Salinarimonas sp.: one gene and its partner. The protein of the gene in region 1 interacts with the protein of each later gene in a pairwise test. Links are inferred from orthologs where the notes say so. Each region holds a gene or a part of one and is shown on either strand. Other genes may lie near its edges. The genes, in order: ABL310_RS10440 and ABL310_RS20510.

The links.
Region 2: the proteins of ABL310_RS10440 (region 1) and ABL310_RS20510 interact in binary tests that used the Escherichia coli proteins (3 or more experiments, as listed by UniProt). The link is inferred for Salinarimonas sp. from one-to-one orthologs.

What each region holds. Positions count from the first base shown.
Region 1 is NZ_CP157794.1:2,252,584-2,259,674, forward strand. The notes cover bases 2,058-5,056. They hold ABL310_RS10440 (ATP-binding protein), read left to right. Parts: upstream 2,058-3,009; coding sequence 3,010-4,104; downstream 4,105-5,056. Other genes in these bases: dusB (tRNA dihydrouridine synthase DusB), read left to right, coding at 2,058-3,013; ntrC (nitrogen regulation protein NR(I)), read left to right, coding at 4,138-5,056. In the rest of the region: recombinase RecA, read left to right, coding at 1-10; ABL310_RS10425 (nicotinamide-nucleotide amidohydrolase family protein), read right to left, coding at 141-623; ABL310_RS10430 (bifunctional 2-C-methyl-D-erythritol 4-phosphate cytidylyltransferase/2-C-methyl-D-erythritol 2,4-cyclodiphosphate synthase), read right to left, coding at 638-1,837; more of dusB, read left to right, coding at 1,988-2,057; more of ntrC, read left to right, coding at 5,057-5,586; ABL310_RS10450 (PAS domain-containing sensor histidine kinase), read left to right, coding at 5,722-7,091.
Region 2 is NZ_CP157794.1:4,434,099-4,440,953, reverse strand. Bases 1,552-4,314 are described here. They hold ABL310_RS20510 (P-II family nitrogen regulator), read right to left. Parts: upstream 3,221-4,314; coding sequence 2,882-3,220; downstream 1,552-2,881. Other genes in these bases: tesB (acyl-CoA thioesterase II), read right to left, coding at 3,893-4,314; ABL310_RS20515 (ammonium transporter), read right to left, coding at 1,552-2,833. Also shown: ABL310_RS20530 (fumarate hydratase), read right to left, coding at 1-595; ABL310_RS20525 (helix-turn-helix transcriptional regulator), read right to left, coding at 706-1,260; ABL310_RS20520 (hypothetical protein), read left to right, coding at 1,168-1,437; more of ABL310_RS20515, read right to left, coding at 1,496-1,551; more of tesB, read right to left, coding at 4,315-4,771; ABL310_RS20500 (FAD-dependent monooxygenase), read left to right, coding at 4,891-6,162; ABL310_RS20495 (hypothetical protein), read right to left, coding at 6,170-6,817. UniProt on the Escherichia coli protein: Involved in the regulation of nitrogen metabolism. Regulates the activity of its targets by protein-protein interaction in response to the nitrogen status of the cell.

The DNA of each region.
Region 1 (7,091 bases):
CGAGGCCTGATCGCGGCGCGCGCTCCAGGGCGGAGCGCGCGGCCGGGGCATCCGGAGCGGGCGCGTCGGCCGCGACGGCCTGAGGCCGCTGCGTGAGGCCGCTCGGTCGGCCCTGCCGGTCGCCCGCCGCCGGTCGCCGGTCAGCTTCCGGGCAACGCGTCCTCGAGCAGGTCGAGCGCATCGGCCACCGTGCGCAGGCGCACCATGGAGCGGCCGAGGTCGCCGTAGCGCACGACGCGGTGACGCGTCTCGCCGCCGCGCCTCGCGCAGGCGAGGTGGACGAGGCCCACCGGCTTCTCGGCCGAGCCGCCGCCGGGTCCGGCGATCCCCGTGACGGACACCGCGACGTCGGCGCGCGAGGCCGCGAGCGCACCCTCGGCCATGGCGCGCGCCGTCGCCTCGCTCACGGCGCCGTGCGCGAGGAGGGTGTCGGCCGACACGCCGAGGCATTCGCTCTTCGCCTCGTTGGAATAGGTCACGAAGCCGCGCTCCACCACCGAGGACGAGCCCGGGATATCGGTGAGCAGCCCTGCGATCAGCCCGCCCGTGCAGCTTTCGGCGGTCGCGATCGTCAGCCCCGCGGTCTTGTAGGCGTCGAGCAGCGCGGTGGCGCGATCGCGCATCTCGTCGGGAAAGATCACGCCGCGTCCTCCGGAAGCCGTATGGTCGCCGCCGCCTGCGCCGCGAGCCCCTCCTGGCGGCCGGTGAAGCCGAGCTTCTCCGTCGTCGTGGCCTTGATCGAGACGCGCGAGACCGGAACGTCGGCGGCGCGCGCGATCGCCTCGCGCATGGCCTCGCGATGCGCGCCGACCTTCGGCGCTTCCGCCAGGATCGTCACGTCGAGGAGGTCGATCACGCCGCCGCGGGCGCGCACGCGCTCGGCGGCGAAAGCGAGAAACCGGTCGGAGGAGGCGCTCTTCCAGCGGGGATCGGAGGGCGGGAAATGGGTGCCGATGTCGCCCTCCGCGAGAGCGCCGAGCAGGGCGTCGGTCAGGGCGTGCAGCGCGACGTCTCCGTCCGAATGGGCGAGCACGCCCCGCTCGTGGGCGATGCGCACGCCGCCCAGCCAGACGTGGTCGCCTTGCGTGAAGGCGTGGACGTCGAAGCCCGTGCCCATGCGCGTGATCATGCCGCTCTCCGTGCCGGTCCCGGCGGCGAAATCCTCCGGCCGGGTGAGCTTCAGGTTGCCCGGCTCGCCGTCGAAGACGTGAACGGGGTGGTGCGCCCATTCCATCAGCGCGCCGTCGTCGGTGAAGTCGTCGCGCCCCGCCGCCCGCGCCGCCTCGTGCGCGTCCCGCAGCGCCGCGAAGGCGAAGGCCTGGGGCGTCTGCACGGCGCGCAGGCTGGCGCGCGGCGGCGTCTCGACGACGCGTCCGCTCTCGTCGACGCGCTTGATCGTATCGACCACGGCGACGCCGGGGATCGCCGCGCCGGTCTCGCGGGCGGCGGCGATCGCGCGGTCGATCAGGGCCGGCGTCAGGAAGGGGCGCGCCGCGTCGTGGACGAGGACGATGTCCGGCGCCCCGACCTCGGCCAGGCGGGCGAGGCCGTTCGCCACCGAGATCTGCCGCGTCGCGCCGCCCTGCGCCGGCGCGACGAGCTTCGCCCGCGCCGCGGGAGCGAGCCCGGCGACGATTCGGGCGTAGAAGTCCGAATCGTCGGCGTGCGTCACCGTCAGGATGCGGTCGATCGTCTCATGCGCGCCGAAGAGCGCGAGCACCCGGCCGAGCACGCTCTCGCCGCCGACGAGCCGGTACTGCTTCGGATCGCCCGCTCCGGCGCGCGAGCCGCGACCCGCGGCGACGATCAGGGCGGCGATGCGGGGCCTCTGGGACACGCGGTTTCCTCGATCGGCTGTCACGATCGCGGTGATAGAGAATGCCGCCGCGAGAGGCAATCGGCGCCGTCCCGTCCGATCGCGCATGCCCAGGCTTGCCAATTTGGCGGGCTTGTCTAATTGTTGAGCAGAATGACGAGTCGCCCGACCATGAGCCCCGCTTCGATCTCTCCCGCGAATGCCGCCGCCTGGCGTATCGGTCCCGTGCCGATCCCCCGTCGCGCCGTGCTCGCGCCCATGTCCGGTGTCACCGACGTGCACCTGCGCCGGATCGCGGCCGGCTTCGGCGCGGGCCTCGTCGTCTCCGAGATGGTCGCCTCGGACGACTTCGTGAACGGCGACGAGGAGACGCGGCTGCGCGCCGAAGGGGAGGGCGTCTCGCCCCACGTGGTCCAGCTCGCCGGCTGCGACGCGCGCTGGATGGCGGAGGCCGCGCGCCTCGCCGAGGCGAACGGGGCGGGTATCGTCGACATCAACATGGGCTGCCCGGCCAAGCGCGTCACCGGCGGCTGGGCGGGCTCGGCGCTGATGCGCGACCTCGACCACGCGACCACGCTGATCGAGGCCACCGTCGCCGCGGTGGCCGTGCCGGTGACCGTCAAGATGCGGCTCGGCTGGGACGAGGCCTCGATGAACGCCCCGGAGCTCGCCCGCCGGGCGGAGGCCGCGGGCGCGCGGGCGATCACCGTTCACGGCCGCACGCGCCGGCAATTCTACAAGGGCGTCGCCGATTGGGATGCGATCCGGCCCGTGCGCGAGGCGACGCGCCTGCCGCTGGTCGCCAACGGCGACGTCGCGAGCCTGGACAACGCGCGCGCCTGCCTCGCCCGTTCCGGCGCCGACGCCGTGATGGTGGGCCGCGCCGCGCTCGGCCGGCCCTGGCTCGTCGCCACGATCGGCGCGGCCCTCGCGGGCCTGCCCGCGGAGGAGCCCGCGCCGGCGGAGAAGGTCGCCGCCATGCGCGCCCATTACCAGGGGCTCCTCGCCCTCTACGGCCGCGCCATGGCCGTGCGCCACGCCCGCAAGCACCTCGCCGCCTTCGCCGATCACGCCCGCACGGACGGCTTCGCGCTGCCCGATCCGCTCCGGTCCCGTCTCGTCACGAGCGAGGACCCCGCCGAGGTCGTCCGCCTGATCGAGGCCACCTACGCCCATCCCCTCCGAGACGCCGCATGAGAACCCCCACGTCCGAGGCGGTGATGAACGCCCTGCCGCTGCCGGTCCTCACCGTCGGCCCGGATCAAGTCATCCTCGCCGTCAACGCGGCGGCGGAAGCCTTCCTGGAGGCGAGCCAGCGCGTCCTCCAGCGCCAGAAGCTGAGCGATTTCATCCCCTTCGGGTCGCCGGTCCTGAGCCTGATCGAGGAGGTGCGCCGCCGCGGCGTCTCGGTCAGCGAGTACCGGGTCGACATCGGCGGCCCGCGGCTCGGCCTCGAGCGCATCGTCGACGTGTTCGCCTCGCCGATGGCGGAAGCGCCCGAGGTCGTGGTGCTGATGATCCAGGAGCGCACCATCGCCGACAAGATGAACCGCCAGCTCACCCACCGCACCGCGGCGCGCTCGGTGACCGCGCTCGGCGCCATGCTGGCCCACGAGATCAAGAACCCGCTCTCCGGGATCCGCGGCGCGGCGCAGCTGCTCGAGCAATCCGCCGCCGACGACGACCGGCTGCTCACGCGCCTCATCTGCGACGAGGCGGACCGAATCGTGAAGCTCGTCGAGCGCGTCGAGTTGTTCGGGGACCAGCGCCCCGTCGAGCGTGCGCCGGTCAACGTGCACAGCGTGCTCGACCACGTGAAGCGCCTCGCGCAGATGAGCTTCGCGCGCCATTTGCGGATCATCGAGAGCTACGACCCCTCGATCCCGCATGTGCTCGCCAACCGCGACCAGCTCATCCAGGTGGTGCTCAATCTCGTGAAGAACGCGGCCGAGGCCATCGGCCCGGACGCGCTCGAGGGCGAGATCGTGCTCTCGACCGCCTTCCGCACCGGCGTGCGCCTCGCCGTGCCGGGCTCGGCGGAGCGCGTCTCGCTCCCCATCGAGATCGCGGTGCGCGACAATGGGCCGGGCATTCCCCAGGAGCTCGTCTCCGACCTGTTCGACCCGTTCGTGACCACCAAGGCCAACGGCTCTGGCCTCGGACTTGCATTGGTGGCCAAGATCGTGGGCGACCACGGCGGGATCGTCGAGTGCGATCCCGCGCCGCGCAAGACCACGTTCCGCATGCTCCTGCCGATGCACGCCGCCGAGGACGGGCGCGGCTCGTGACGCGTTAACGACCCATCCCCGAGAGTGCGATCCATGCCCAGCGGACACATCCTCCTCGCCGACGACGACGCCGCCATCCGCACCGTGCTGAACCAGGCGCTGTCCCGGGCCGGCTACGAGGTGCGCTCCACCTCCAACGCGGCGACGCTGTGGCGCTGGGTGGCGCAGGGGGACGGCGACATCATCATCACCGACGTGGTGATGCCCGACGAGAACGCCTTCGACCTGCTGCCGCGGATCAAGCGGCTGCGGCCGGAATTGCCGATCATCGTCATGAGCGCCCAGAACACGTTCATGACCGCGATCAAGGCCTCCGAGCGCGGCGCCTACGAGTACCTGCCCAAGCCCTTCGACCTGAAGGAGCTCGTGGCCGTCGTCGGCCGCGCGCTCTCGCGTCCGCGCGGGCCCGTCTCCTCGGCCGACGGGGAGGGGGAGGACATCCCGCTGGTGGGCCGCTCGCCGGCCATGCAGGAGATCTACCGGGCGCTGGCGCGGCTGATGCCGACCGACCTCACCGTGATGATCACGGGCGAGAGCGGCACCGGCAAGGAGCTCGTCGCCCGCGCGCTGCACGATTACGGCAAGCGCCGCTCCGGCCCCTTCGTCGCGGTCAACATGGCGGCGATCCCGCGGGACCTGATCGAATCGGAGCTCTTCGGCCACGAGAAGGGCGCCTTCACCGGCGCCACCGCCCGCTCGGCCGGGCGCTTCGAGCAGGCCGAGGGGGGCACGCTCTTCCTCGACGAGATCGGCGACATGCCGATGGAGGCGCAGACGCGGCTCCTGCGCGTGCTCCAGCAGGGCGAGTACACGACGGTGGGCGGGCGCACGCCGATCAAGACCAACGTGCGCATCGTCGCCGCCACCAACAAGGACCTGCGCATCTCGATCCAGCAGGGGCTCTTCCGCGAGGACCTGTTCTTCCGCCTCAACGTCGTGCCCCTGCGCCTGCCGCCGCTGCGCGAGCGCGTCGAGGACATTCCCGACCTCGCCAGGCACTTCTTCGCCCAGATCGAGAAGGAAGGCCTCGCCCGCAAGCAGATGGATTCCGAGGCGATGGACCGTCTCAAGCGCTACCGCTGGCCGGGGAACGTGCGCGAGCTCGAGAACCTGATCCGCCGCCTCGCCGCGCTCTATCCGCAGGACACGATCACCGCGCCGATCATCGAGGGCGAGCTCGACGTGCGCCCGATCGAGTCGCCCGTGGCCGCGGGGGGCGACGGCGCGGAGGCGCCGGAGACGCTCTCCGGGTCGGTGGAGCGCCACCTCACCCGCTATTTCTCGAACTTCCGCGATACGCTGCCGCCGCCGGGGCTCTATCACCGCATCCTGCGCGAGGTGGAGGGGCCGCTCATCGCCGCCGCGCTCACCGCCACCCGCGGCAACCAGATCCGCGCCGCCGAGCTCCTCGGCCTCAATCGCAACACCTTGCGCAAGAAGGTCCGCGACCTCGACCTGCCGGTGATCCGCACGAGCCGCTGACGGCGGCGGCTCGCCACGCCCCCCTTTCGCTTCCCCGTCGGCAGTGTATTAGTTTCGCCACACTGTTGTGTGAACGCATCAGCGCAAACGGGCGAATCGGGGCGGGGGCCCCGCGGCGAGGCCGACGTGAAACAGATGCGGGGCAAGACGAGCGCGGACGACGAGATCGCCGCCACGGGGCCGGGCTGGGTCGGCCTCGTCGTGGTCGTGGCCGCGCTCGTCTCGGCGCTGGCGTCCTTCCTGATCCTGTCCGGCCTCACGCCGATCGAGCCGACCGAATCGGTCACGGTCAACGCGCTCGCGGTGAATCTCGGCTTCATCCTCGCGCTCGGCGCGATCATGGCCGTGCAGGCGAAGCGGCTGGTCCGGGCGCGCCGGGCCGGCGCGGCCGGCGCGCGTCTGCATCTGCGCTTCGTCGCCCTCTTCAGCGGGATCGCGACGGTCCCCGTCGTCGTGGTCGCCGTCGTCGCCTCGATCACGCTGGCGCGTGGGCTCGAGCCCTGGTTTTCGGGCTGGGTCGGCACGCTCCTGCAGAACACGGTGGAGATCGCCCACGAATACCGCGAGCTGCAGTGCCGGACGCTCGCGCGCGAGACGACGCTCATGGCCGCGGATCTCGACCGCGCCAAGGTGCTCTACGACGCCGATCCGAACCTGTTTCGCGAGTTCATGCGCTCGCGCGCGACCTTCCTCGGCTTTCCGGTCGCCATGGTGGTGGAGCCGGACGGGCGCGTCGTCGAGGAGATCGTCAACGTCCCGATCCCGGGCCTCGAGGTGCCGGGCCCGCGCGACCTCGCGGACGCCGACGAGGAGGACGCGCTGTGCCTCGTGCCGCGCGAGGATTCGGTGCTGCGCTCGATCCTCAAGCTTCAGGAGCACGACGGCCGCATCCTCTTCGTCACGCGCTTCGTCGACCGGCGCGCCCTCGACTTCCCGGCGGAAGCGGAAGCGGGCATGAACTACTACAACCTCCTCGCCCAGCTCTCCTCGGGCATCCAGATCGCCTTCGCCTCCATGCTCGCGGTGATCACGTTGATCATCCTGCTCGCGGCGATCTGGTTCGGGCTCGGCTCCGCCGACCGGCTGGTCGCTCCCATCCGTCGGCTCATCCGCGCGACGCAGCAGGTGGCGGAAGGGAACTTCTACGTCCAGGTACCGGTGCGCCGGACGGAAGGCGACCTCGCCTTCCTCGGCCAGACCTTCAACGCCATGACGTCGGAGCTGCGCCGCCAGCACGACGGGCTCACCGCCGCGAGCGACCTGATCGACCGGCGCCGGCGCTTCACCGAGGCGGTGCTCTCGGGCGTCTCCGCGGGCGTGGTCGGCCTCGACGCGCACGGGGCGGTCACCATCATGAACCCCTCGGCCGAGCGGCTGTTCGGCCTCTCCGAAACGAACGCCGTCGGCCGTCCCGCCGCCGACGTCCTGCCGGAGCTCGCGGGCCTCGTCGAGACGGCGCGCAGCGCGCGCACGCGGCTGACGCAGGCCCAGATCGCCATCCAGCG
Region 2 (6,855 bases), 2.2 Mb from region 1 along the record:
CCTGATACAGGAATGTCTTGTTGGCCGAGCCGCCGCCCTTGGCGACGAACAGGAACTTGTAGGCGTCCTCGCCCTCGGCGTAGATCTCGATCTGCGCCGGCAGGTTCGTCTTGGTGTTCCGCTCCTCGAACATCGAGATCGGCGCGAGCTGCGAATAGCGCAGGTTCTTCTTCTCGTAGGCCCCGAGGACGCCCTCGGCGATGGCGTCCTCGTCGGACCCGTCGGTCCAGACGAGCCGGCCCTTCTTGCCCATGACCATGGCGGTGCCGGTGTCCTGGCACATCGGCAGGACGCCGCCCGCCGCGATGTTGGCGTTCTTGAGGAGGTCGTAGGCGACGAAGCGGTCGTTCGGCGTCGCCTCGGGGTCCTCGAGGATGGCGGCGAGCTGCTTCAGGTGGCCGGGGCGGAGCAGGTGGTTGATGTCCATGAAGGCCTGCTCGGCGAGCCGCCGGATCGCGTCCGGCTCGACGACGAGCACCTCGCGATCGCCCAGCCGCTCGACGCGCACGCCCTCGTCCGTCAGCTTGCGGTAGGGCGTCGCGTCGGGGCCCAGCGGGAAGAGGGCGTTCTTCGAGGCGGGAGCGGTGTCGGCCATGGGTCTCGCATCCGGGATTGGCGCGCCGGGAGAGCGCGAAGGGGCGTTGGCCGCCTCATAGAGCCTCGGCGCATGCTTTCCAACCCGGACCTTGGCCGAAGGCCGCCCCGTCAATCCACCAGCGCCTGCATCATCTTCGCGGCGCGGGCGAGCTGCTCCTCGTTCATGCGCGAGAGCGTGGCGTGGATCTTCTGGAGGAGGACGCCGCGCTCTCCCAGCGGCGCCGGCATCAGGCCGATGCCGAAGAAGGCGACGGGCTGGGCCTCGAGCGCGGCGCAGAGCTTCTCGATGGTGTCGAAGGAAGGGGCCGCGGCGCCGCGCTCCATCTTCGAGATCATGTCGGAGGAGACGTCCACGCGTTCCGCCAGCACGTTCTGCGTCAGGCCCCTGGCCTTGCGCATGTGCCGCAGATTGGCTCCGAATAGCTCCTCGAGCGACACGCGTCCCGGCTCCGTGCTGATTCGCCACCCTCGCGTGCGCGACGCTGCGGAAGAACGGAACGCGATTGCCGAACCGCCCCTTGCCGGAGTATCATTACCAACTTTTGCATTTTCGCTAGCTGGTTGCCCATCATGCTCTTCGAGATCGTCTTCTGGTTGGTCGCCCTCGCGATACCGCTCGCTGCCCTGGCATGGAGCACGTGGGAGCACGACATCCGCGCGCATATCGTCCCTCGCGCCGAGATCGAGGCCCTCGCCGACCGGCTGGAGCGCGAGTACGGCGCCGGCGCGCTGGCGGCGGCGGAGGAGAAGGAGGCCGCCGCCTTCGCCCGCGGCGCGGCGACCGAGCAGGGCGTCTGGCGGCGGGTGGCGCGCACGCTGCGGCGGCGGAAGGGGGCGTGAAAAAGAGAACGCCGCGCCCGAAGGCGCGGCGTTCGTTGCTCCGGAACCGGGATGCGGGTCAGATGCGGCCCGCGCCGGCGAACTCGGGATAGGCCTCCACGCCCACCTCGAGCTTGTCGAGGCCGGCCATCTCCTCCTCCTTCGAGACGCGCAGGCCGGAGGCGATCTTGAGCACGTACCAGACGATGGCGGAGGCGACGAAGGCGAAGGCGCCGATCGAGACCACGCCGATGAACTGGGTGACGAAGCTCGTGCCCTCGGTGGAGAGCGGAACCACCATCGTGCCCCAGATGCCGGCGAGCAGGTGGACCGGGATGGCGCCCACCACGTCGTCGATCTTCAGCTTGTCGAGGAGCGGCACCGCGAAGACCACGATCGCGCCGCCGACCGCGCCGATCACGATCGCGAGCGGGACGGAGGGATCGAGCGGACCGGCGGTGATCGAGACGAGGCCCGCGAGCGCGCCGTTGAGCGCGATGGTGAGGTCGACCTTCTTGTAGACGATCTGGCACAGGATCATCGCCGTCACCACGCCCGCCGCGGCGGCGAGGTTGGTGTTCATGAAGATCTTGGCCACCGCCGAGGCGTCGGAGATCGTGCCCATGGCGAGCTGCGAGCCGCCGTTGAAGCCGAACCAGCCGAGCCACAGGATGAAGGTGCCCAGCGTGGCGAGCGGCATCGACGAGCCCGGCAGCGGGTTCACCTTGCCGTCGGCGGTGTACTTGTCGGCGCGCGCGCCGATGATGAGCGCGCCCGCGAGCGCGGCCCAGCCGCCGACCGAGTGCACCAGCGTCGAGCCGGCGAAGTCGGAGAAGCCCATCTCGTAGAGCCAGCCGGCGCCCCACTGCCAGGAGCCGGTGATCGGGTAGATCACGCCGGTGAGCACCGCCACGAAGATGAAGAACGGCCACATCTTCGTGCGCTCGGCGATGGTGCCGGACACGATGGAGGCCGTGGTGGCGCAGAACACCATCTGGAAGAACCAGTCGGAGGCCGCGGCGTAGCCGTCGCCCGCCGCCTCGGCGTCCGGCGCCGGGATCGACTTCGGCGTGAACGAGCCGAAGAAGCCGCCGTCGACGCCGTCGTACATCAGGTTGTAGCCGACCACCCAGAACATCAGGCCGGCGATGGAGTAGAGGCCGATGTTCTTGAGGCACTGCATGGACACGTTCTTCGAGCGCACCATGCCGGCCTCGAGCATGGCGAAGCCCGCGGCCATCCACATCACGAGGAAGCCGCCGATCAGGAACAGCAGCGTGTTGAAGACGAACGCGGTGTCGCCGGCGACCGCGTATTCCACGGCCTCGGGCGCGGCGTCCTGCGCGACGGCCGACGTGGCGAGCGCCACGAGCGCGAGCGTCGAAGCGGCCGCCTTGGTCAGGATGGAAGGCTTCATTCGGAAAACTCCTCCGATAGTCTCACGGGGCGAGGGGGCGAGGCGCGCTCAGAGCGCGTCGCCGTCGGTCTCGCCGGTGCGGATCCGGACCGCCTTCTCGAGCGGCATGACGAAGATCTTGCCGTCACCGATCTGGCCGGTGCGGGCGGCGTTGGCGATCGCCTCGGTGGCGGAGGCGACGAGGTCGGCGGGCACCGCCACCTCGATCTTGATCTTGGGCAGGAAGCTCACGGCGTATTCCGCGCCGCGATAGATTTCGGTGTGTCCCTTCTGCCGGCCGTAACCCTTCACCTCGGTCACGGTCAGGCCGTGCACGCCGAGAGCGGTGAGCGCGTCGCGCACCTCCTCGAGCTTGAACGGCTTGATGACGGCCATCACGATCTTCATGGGCGAGCCCCCTTTCGATCCCGACGGGACGTGCCCGCCGGCCGGTTTGCGCGAACGGGGGCCGGGCCGCGGCCCCCTCGGTCACGGCTCGTTAAACAAGGGCCGTGCCAAGTCGCGCGACGACGGCATTGCGGGCTACGGGGAACTACGGAATCGGGTGTTGCGCGGGGGCGGCGCGGGAGCGGGCCGCCCGCGGGAGCAGGGCGCGTCCGCCGCTCGGGACGTTGCGGCGCAACACGAATCGCCGCGCCGCGCGCAACCGAGGGGATCGTGTGCCTGCGAAATGGACGCGCGCGTCGGGAGGGCGTGATGCTGCATAAACTTTGAGCAGAACGCGGGCTCCTGCGTCATCGCTGGGCACGCGCGACCTGGAGCGAACAGCGCCGACGAACTCCCCTCTGCCTCGTGGCTGGTCGAGCCTACCGCGTCCCGCACCGTTCGGGGCTAGGTGCGCGCGGCTCGGCCGCTCGTCCTTCTCCCTCGTGGAGAAGGTGCCCCCGCAGCGGGCGGATGTGGGTCGCGATGCAGCGCGAGACGTCTCGGGACGAGATCGACGTTCCCGGTTCGAGCGGCATCGAGGTCGCGATAGTTCTGCACGACCCACACCCCCGACCCCCCTCCACGAGGCAGAGGGGAGCGCGTCGGCGCCCTCCATCGGGCGCCCGTCTCCTGTCACCCCTCCTCCCGCCGCAGCCGGATCAGTCCCTCCTGCGCCACGGAGGCCACCAGCCGGCCGTCGCGCGTGAAGATCGAGCCCCGCGAGAAGCCGCGGGCGCCGGAGGAGGAGGGGCTCTCTTGGGCGTAGAGCAGCCATTCGTCGGCGCGGAAGGGGCGGTGGAGCCACAGGGCGTGGTCGAGGGAGGCGGCCTGGATCTCGCGGCGGAAGACGCTGCGGCCGTGGGGGATGAGCGAGGTGTCGAGCAGCGTCATGTCGGAGGCGTAGGCGAGCGCGCAGTCGTGGATCGCCTGCTCGTCCGGTAGGCGACCGGTGGTGCGGATCCAGACGTGGAAGCGCGCCGGCAAGGGCTCGGCGCCCGTCTCGCGCGGGAGGTAGCGCTCGAGCTCGACGGGCTTGAGCTCGATCGGCCGCTCGCGCTCGAAATAGGCGCGGGCCGCCGGGTCCATCATCGGCATGATCCGCGCGCGCATCTCGTCCTCGCCGGGCAGGTCCTCGGGCATCGGCACGTCGGGCATGGCGGCCTGATGGTCGAGCCCGTCCTCGCGGACCTGGAAGGAGGCGGACATCGAGAAGATCGCCCGCCCGTGCTGGATCGCGACGACGCGCCGCGTGGCGAAGGCGCGCCCGTCGCGTATCGGATCCACCTCGTAGACGATGGGGACCTTCGGGTCGCCGGGGAGCAGGAAATAGGCGTGCAGCGAGTGGGCCTGGCGACCCTCCACGGTGCGGCAGGCGGCGACCAGGGCCTGGCCGATCACCTGCCCGCCGAAGACGCGCTGCCAGCCGACGTTCGGGCTGCGGCCGCGGAACAGGTTCGTCTCGAGCCGCTCGAGGTCGAGGGTGGCGAGAAGCTCTTCGACGGCGCGCGCCATGTGCTAGGGTCCCGGGGAAGAGTCGCGAGGCGACGGGTCGCGCGCATGTGATCCGCCCGCGCGGGCGGGGTCAAGCGCGCCGCCGGGAGCCGGGCGACGAGAGGATCGAGGAGTTCGGGATGGCGAGAGCCGAGCGGGACGAGAGCGGATTTCGGATCGTGGTGGCGGGCGGCGGGATCGTCGGCCTGGCGCTGGCGCTCGCGACGAAGCGCGCCGCGCCGAAGGGGCTCGCGGTCACCGTGTGCGACCCCGCCCTCTCGCGCGATCCCGCAGGCGACCGGCGCGCCTATGCGGTCGCCGCCGCGAGCCGGCGCATGCTCTCGGCGCTCGACGTCTGGGCCGCGATCGCGGACGAGGCGCAGGAGATGCGCGAGATGGTGATCACCGACAGCCATCTCGCCGACCCCGTCCGGCCGGTCTTCCTGGAATTCGGCCGGGAGGAGGATCGCGAGGCGCCCGGCGAGCCCTTCGCCCACATGGTCCAGGGCGCGGCCCTCGCCCGCGCCCTGCGCGCGGCCTGCGCGGACGCGGGCGTCGAGATGCGCGAGGCGGGCGTGCGCCGCGCCACGGTCGAGCCCGACGGCGGCGCCGTCCGCGCGCGCCTGACCGACGGCGCGGAGATCCGCGCCCATCTCGTCTGCGCCGCCGACGGCAAGCGCTCGCGCCTGCGCGAGGGCGCGGGGATCGGCTGGAGCGGCTGGACCTATCCGCAATCGGGCCTCACCGCCATCGTCGGCCACGAGCGCGACCACGAGGGCCGGGCGATCCAGCATTTCCTGCCCTCGGGCCCCTTCGCCATGCTGCCGCTGACGCCCGGCGGGTCGCTCGGGCATCGCTCCGCCATCGTCTGGTCGGAGCGCAGGGAGAACGTCCCGCATATGCTCGCGCTCGACGAGGACTTCCTCCTCGAGGAGATCGAGCGCCGCTTCGGGCTGGAGCTCGGCGCGATCGCGCTGGAGACGCCGCTCGAGGCCTTCCCGCTCGAGTTCGGCATCGCCCGCGCCTTCGTGGCGGAGCGCCTCGCGCTCCTGGGCGACGCGGCGCACGTGGTGCACCCCATCGCCGGCCAGGGGCTCAATCTCGGCCTGAAGGACGCGGCCGTGCTGGCGGAGCGCGTCGTCGAGGCGGCGCGGCTCGGCATGGATCCCGGCGGGGCGGACGTGCTGGAGGACTACCAGCGCGCCCGCCGGACCGACACGGTCGCCATGGGCGTCGCCACCGACGCGTTGAACCGCCTGTTCTCGAACGATCTCCCCCCGATCCGCATGGCCCGCGATCTCGGGCTCGGCCTCGTCGACCGCATGCCCGGCCTCAAGCGCTTCTTCATGCGCGAGGCCGCCGGCGTGCCGCGGGAGGGCGGCCCGCGTCTGCTGCGCGGCGAGGCGATCTGATCCCGGTTCACTCCCCCGTCCGGATCGCGTCCGCGTCCCCGGCGAGATCCGTGCGCACCAGCGCCGCGACGAGGCGGGGGAAGTCCGCCTTGGAGACGCGCGTCGCCAGCGCCGGCGCGTCCTGCGGCAAGCCCAGCGCCGCGGCGGCGCTCGCCGCGCGCTTGTCGAGGAAGGGGTGGAGCTCGTCCCAGGCGGCCTGCGCCTCGCGGAAGAAGATGTCGACGCCGACCTCGCCGATACCCTTGAACTCCTTCAGGCGCTTGCGCTCCTCGTCGGGATCGCGCCCCGCCGCCTCGCGCAGGCGGCGCAGGTCGCCATGGTATCTCTCCTCGATCATCGCCACGTCCTCGCCCAGCATGCGGGCGGTGCTCTCGTCGTAGCGGGCGTAGCCCGAGCGGTTGAGCACGCGCACGCGCTCTTCCCACGTCGTGTCCTTCATCTTTCCGGGCGTGCGCCAGCCGGCGTCGGAGAGGCCGCGCGCGGCCTGAAGCGCGAGATCGGCGCTGATCCGCGCCGAGAACAGGATCGAGGCGACGAGCCAGCGGAACAGCGCGGACGGCGTGCCGCGCTCGATGTCGATGCCGAGCTCGTCGCAGTAGGTGCGCCCGTGGCGCTGCATCAGCCGCTCGATCACGGCGTCCTCGGCCTTGGACATGCGCGTCTCCCCTGTCTCTCGTCGGGGAGTCATGCGCG